2 regions of the Volucribacter amazonae genome follow, and region 2 is predicted to be linked to the other one. Evidence: riboswitches for the same ligand, from Rfam matches in the RefSeq annotation. Region 2 holds a riboswitch; the other holds the start of a gene.
What was found. A riboswitch is a leader RNA that binds a small molecule or an ion and turns the genes downstream of it on or off. The one in region 2 is predicted to bind thiamine pyrophosphate.
Positions count from the first base shown of each region.

Region 1 (3,217 bases), 1.3 Mb from region 2:
TTAAGCTCAAAATTACGGAATGCACCAATGACGGCATCTACTTGTCCACTAAATAAAGAGGGCGAAAGCGACCAATTTACATTAATTAACTCCACATCTTGTGCCGACAAGTTGGCGGATTTTAACATTGCAGATAATAAAGCACTTTCAAAACCACTTACTGAATAGCCAACTTTTTTACCTTTGAGATCGCTTAATTGCTGAATATCACTATCCGCTAACACCACTAAGCTATTTAAGGGGGTGGATACCAATGTACCGATACGCACTAAGGGTAAGCCTTCAGCCACTTGCATTTGTAAATGAGGTTGGTAATCAACGGCTAAGTCCGCTTTACCAGCGGCAACCAGTTTCGGCGGCATTGAGGGATCGGCAGGCTCAATAATTTCTACTTCTAAACCATTCTGAGCAAAAAAGCCTTTTTGTTGAGCCACAATAATGGCGGCATGATCAGGATTAACAAACCAATCAAGCATTAAACTTAATTTCTCTTTAGCATTTAATGAGGGACTAAACATAGCGAAAAGTGCGGTTAAAATTAACAAATATTTTTTCATGGTTGCTCCTTTGTTAAGGTAAATAATTTGCCCAAGGAATTAGGCGGTTAAGTAATTTATCAAGGGTAAAATAAAGTGTTAATGCCATTAGCATCAGCATTAATAATGCAGCAAACATAAGGCTTACTTGCATTCGGGCATTGGCTTGTAACATTAAATAACCTAGCCCTTGGGAAGAACCCACCCATTCGCCCACAATCGCACCAATAGGGGCAATAGAGGTGGCGATACGTAACCCAGAAGCAAGGGCAGGCAAGGCGGCAGGTAATCTCACTTTAAATAAAATTCGCCAAGATGAGGGGGTTAATGTACTGGCTAATTCTAACCATTGTTTCGGTGTTTGGCGTAAACCGTCATAACAAGTCGCCGTAACAGGAAAATAAATAATTAAAACTGTCATCACGATTTTGGACGGCATACCATAACCAAACCATAAAACCAATAAGGGAGCAATGGCAAAAACAGGAATGGCTTGGGATAACACAAGTAAGGGCAATAATAATTTTGCTAAACGTGGGAACAAACAAAGCACCAATGCGGATAATAAACCTAATAAAAAGCCGATGACCAAACCGAGTATAATTTCTATTAAGGTAATTTTGCTGTGCAATAATAACAGCGGCCATTGTTCTATCAAGGTTTTTCCAACGCTAAAGGGCGGTGGTAATAAATAATGAGGTAAAGCAAAATAATGGATGATTGCCGCCCAAATTAACACTAATGCGAGGGCTAACAAAGTAATCTGGGCGAAATAACGCAGCGTTGTTTTCATAATGCCCTCATGAGTTGCTGTAATAATTGTTGTTGTAATTGCCATAAGGTTTGTTGATTAAGTTGACGAGGTTTTTGCCCCGGAGGTTCAATCGCCGCAGAGAGTTGTGCAGGCTGCCCACTTAACACATAAATTTTATCGGCAAGGCGTAAGGCTTCTTGCGGATCGTGGGTAATTAATAACAGGGTTTTATCTTGAAATAGCTGACAGGTCAGATCTTGTAGCTGTAAACGAGTAACGGCATCTAAGGCGGAAAAAGGTTCGTCCATTAAAATAATATCCGCCTGTTGCATTAGGGTTCTTGCCAACGCCACACGTTGTCGTTGCCCACCAGAAAGTTGGTAACAAGGTTTATGCCAATGTTCGTCCAAATTGACCGCAGCTAATAATTGACGAGCTTGCTGGCGAGTTTGTGTATTTTGCGTGCCTGCTAAATATTGAGCTAATTGCACATTATCTTCAAGGGACAACCAAGGATAAAGGCTATCTTGCTGAGCTAACCAAGCAATTTTTCCCGCACAATAAATTTGCCCCTGCGAAATTGCCGTTTGTTCTAACCCTGCAATGGCACGCAACAAGGTTGATTTTCCAATCCCAGACATACCTAACAATGCGACCCATTCGCCCTGTGCCAAACTAAAATCAAATTGATGAAATAGCTTTTGTTGAGCAAAAGACAGGGTCAGCTGGCTAATTTCAATGGCTTTCATGATTAATCCAGCTTTATGGGATTAATAATGATCGGATTTGAGCAAGAGAAAATAAAGGAATAAAGAAAAAAGAGAATAATGGCATAATTAGTTTCCTACGTCAGTATTAGCTGTATCAGGTTCACGGGTATTATCTCAGCTCGGTAAACACCTAAGCACCCCGACTAATGCAATGAATATAACTTAGCTTATGAAAAAAAGCAAAAATTTTGTGAAAATAGACCGCACTTTTTTATTGTGGTTCTTTTCTACATTGTTATCTTTTTAAATTAAAGCAACACCACTGAGATCAATAAAAATACCAGCTATCGTTGCACTGAGCAAATTAGCTAATGTTCCCGCAATGACCGCTTTTAATCCTAAACGAGCAATATCAGAGCGTTTATTAGGTGCAATACTCCCTATTCCTCCAATCATTACTGCAATTGCACTAAAATTAGCAAAACCACATAGTGCAAAGGTGATAATTGCTTTTGTTTTATCACTGAGTTGTGTAGGGGGATCAGGTTGTAAATATTGAGAAAATTCTAAATAACCTACAAATTCATTTACCGCTAGTTTCATACCAATCATTTGACCTGCAATACCCGCTTCTGACCAAGGTACTCCAATTAAATACGCAAGAGGTTTAAATAAGTAACCTAATAGCATTTGTATACTAAGATCTTGATAACCAAGATACCCACCAATATAACTAAGTATGCCATTAAGTAAGGCTATCATAGCAATTACTGCTATTAACATTGCACCGATGTTAAAAGCTAAATACATACCTGATGTTGCACCGTTAGCAAGAGCTTCTAGTACATTATTAGGCTTTTCTGTATTTTCATTTTCAATAAGCTCGTCGGTGAATTTTTGTGTTTGTGGTAGCATAAGTTTAGCAAATAATAATCCAGCGGGTGCCGCCATAAATGAAGCTGCAATAAGGTAGGTTAAAGGAATACCCATTCCTGCATAACCGGCTAATACTGAGCCAGCGATAGAGGCAGTTCCTCCAGCCATTACAGCAAAAAGCTCTGATTCAGTCATTCGGCTTACAAAAGGTTTGATGACCAAGGGGGCTTCGGTTTGCCCAACGAATATATTAGCCGCTGCTGACATAGATTCAGATTTTGAGGTGCCTAAGGCTTTTTGTAGCCCCCCTCCAATAATTTTAATAATCCATTGCATAATAC
Region 1 is NZ_LWID01000001.1:819,044-822,260, reverse strand. Features, by position in the region: gene A6A20_RS04055 (ABC transporter substrate-binding protein) at 1-557, opposite strand, end outside; gene A6A20_RS04050 (ABC transporter permease) at 571-1,329, opposite strand; gene A6A20_RS04045 (ABC transporter ATP-binding protein) at 1,326-2,039, opposite strand; TPP riboswitch at 2,115-2,212, opposite strand; gene A6A20_RS04040 (NupC/NupG family nucleoside CNT transporter) at 2,304-3,217, opposite strand, start outside.
Region 1: another riboswitch for thiamine pyrophosphate. It lies ahead of A6A20_RS04045 (ABC transporter ATP-binding protein); the one in region 2 lies ahead of thiM (hydroxyethylthiazole kinase).

Region 2 (3,217 bases):
GGCGACAATAGGCTTTTTTATCCCTGCTTGTCTAAGCTGTTGAATGAAGTTTAAGCCTACCACGGGTTTGGGATCTTCTTTGGATTGAGTAGGAAAAATCGGCCCAACACCAAAATAATCAATATCTGGGTTATTATCGCTGGCTAAGGCTTGGGATAAGGTGTTAATGGATAAGCCTAGTATAAAAGTGCGGTCAGTTTTGCGTTTAATTTCTGCGATAGAGGTATCGGTCTGCCCAACGTGAATACCATCGGCTTCAATCGCTATTGCTAAGTTGACGTCATCATTGATGATAAAGGGGACTTGGTATTGACGACATAAATCTCGGCATTGAATGGCGAGCTGTTTTTGTTGCTGTGGTTGCGCGGCAAGAGAAAATGCCCCTTTATCACGAAATTGAAAGCAACTAATGCCTGCTTGCAAGGCTTGGTTTAAGGTATTGAGAAAATGTTCGCAAGGGTTGCCAGTGAAATGGCGAAAGTCTTGGCTACCAGCGACAAAATAAAGAGAAAGTTTGGTTTGCATTATGCCTCCTGATAAGCCCAATGGTTAGTTGGCCCATGCCCTTGACCAATATTGAGGGGTTGGGCAATGGCGGCGGTAATAAAGGCTTTGGCGGTTTTAATGGCTTGTGTTAAAGGTTGCCCTTTGGCAAGTTCGGCGGTTAAACAGGCAGAAAATGTGCAACCTGTGCCATGGGTATGGGGCGTGTCAATGCGCGGCGTAGTGAGGCTAAATTGTTCTGTAGGGGTAAAAATCCAGTCTTGGCACTCCTCACTTTGCGAATGAAGATAATGCCCCCCTTTTATAATGACATTTTGACAACCCATTTTTTGTAATTGGTGTGCCGCTTGTTGCACACTTTGTTGATCGTTAATGTTAATCCCCGTTAAAGTTTCCGCCTCTGGAATATTTGGGGTAATTACATCGGCAAGAGGCAGTAAATGCTGAATTAAGGCATCAATGGCATTTTGTTGTAGCAAGGGCGCGCCACCTTTGGCAATCATCACAGGATCAAGCACAAAATACCCAAAACGATATTGCTTTAATTGGCGAGCCACACACTCAATAATCTCCGCGCAACCGAGCATACCCACTTTAAAGGCGTTAATCTGAAAATCTTGGGCAATGGCTTGGAGTTGCGCCTCAATATTGCCACAAGGAATGGTATGAATATCAAACACACCAAGCGTATTTTGGGCGGTTACCGCCGTAATCACCGAAGTGCCAAAAACCTGACGCATTTGGAAAGTTTTTAAATCCGCCTGAATGCCTGCACCACCGCCACTATCTGAGCCAGCAATGGTTAATGCTTGTGCCATCTTAGACATAATCTACCCTCCCATATTGCGTAATTTGTTCAGCATTGATTGCACCAAGTTGATCTAATAATGCCATATTAAATTGCCCATATTGGGTAGGCTGGAGAGGCTGGGCGGCAAGTTCCCCTGCAATCGCATAAACCGTACAAGCCTCAAGGGTTGCCGCAAAATATTGAGAGGGATTAGCCACCGCCACAAAAGCCGCGCAAACCGCACTCAACAAACAGCCAGACCCTGTAATTTTGGGAAACATCGGCGTTCCATTGTGAACTAAAGCGGTATTGGCACCGTTACTAATCACATCGGTTGCCCCACTGATTGCTACCACACATTGATATTGTTGGGCGACACGCTGTGCAATGGCAATTAAATCGCCATTGCCTTGCCCAGCATCAACCCCTTTACTTTGCCACTGTTCCCCAGCAATACACGCCAATTCGCCAGCATTGCCTCGAATCACCGCAAATTTCACTTCGGCAAGCAAACTATCAATGGTTTCACGACGATAAGCCGTTGCCGCCACGCCCACAGGATCAAGCACTACAGGAATATGCTGTTGATTTGCGGTTTTACCCGCTAAAATCATCGCCTCCACCCCTTTGCTAAATAACGTACCAATATTAATCACTAAACCACGATTAAATTGCTGAATATCCGCCACTTCCGCCACATTATCAGACATCAACGGCGAAGCCCCTAAAGCCAATAAACCATTGGCACTATAATTGGCAACCACGATATTGGTAAGATTATGAATCAGCGGATTTTGCTGGCGAATTTTGGCTAAAAATTGAGATTGCATAGCAAGTCCTTATTGCAAAATTGAACGAAAGAAAAGATTGTCAATACTAAGAAATAAGGCGAGCAATAATAAAAGAAAGGGATAAGCATACTTAGTTTCCTACGGCAGTATTAACTGAATCAGGTTCACGGGTATTTTCTCAGCGAAGTTAAAAGAATAACTAAGCACCCCGACTATGTATGGCAGTATAGGGGATTTTGGATAAAATGAGAAGTAAAAATATTTAGCTATTAAATTTAAATAAAATTAGTGATAAATTTATCTCACTAACAATTATGGAGTAGCTTTATGTATAAAAATTATTCATTGTTATTGCCAAATTATCCTTTTAATTCAGAATTGATTGCGGGAATAACGCAAGGGGAAAAAGGAAACTATCTTGATTTTATTGTAGATAGACCTGAAGGTATGAAGGGGTATATGTTACAGCTAACTACTTTCGGGAAAGGCGAGGTATTTGATGGCAAGAAAAAATTTGAAGCAGTGAAAGGACAACTATTGTTATTTTCCCCACAAGCTATGCAGTGTTATCAAAGACATCATGAAAGTCAATATTGGCATTATAAATGGATTTATTTTTATCCAGATCCTAAATGGTTGAAATGGTTAAACTGGTCGAATACACAGCAGCATATAGGGAAAATATTTATTAATAATCAACATTGTTTCTTAGAAATTAGTCAATTATTCAGTAAAGTGGAAATTGAATTAAAATCAAGCCATATTGTTAAGCAAGATCTTGTTTCAACTTTATTAGAATATTTACTAATGAAGTGTTTTTCAATTGAAAAACTTAAATGTATACCAAGTATTGATCAAAGAGTTTTGATTATTTGTGAATATATTCTGGAACATTTGGAACAAAATAATAGCATTGATGAATTAGCAAGTATTGTTTTTTTGTCTTCTTCACGCTTATCTCATTTATTTAAGAATGCGTTAGGGATTAGTATTGTGCAATGGAAAGAATACCAAAGAATTTTAGTTGCTAAAAAATTATTACATTTTTCTAATATCTCCGTTGCTAGTTTAGCTCGTTCTTTAGGATATGATGATTCGCTATATTTCTCTAAACTTTTTAAGAAACATACTG
Region 2 is NZ_LWID01000001.1:2,107,594-2,110,810, reverse strand. Features, by position in the region: gene thiE (thiamine phosphate synthase) at 1-525, opposite strand, end outside; gene thiD (bifunctional hydroxymethylpyrimidine kinase/phosphomethylpyrimidine kinase) at 525-1,331, opposite strand; gene thiM (hydroxyethylthiazole kinase) at 1,324-2,124, opposite strand; TPP riboswitch at 2,204-2,306, opposite strand; gene araC (arabinose operon transcriptional regulator AraC) at 2,413-3,217, shown strand, end outside.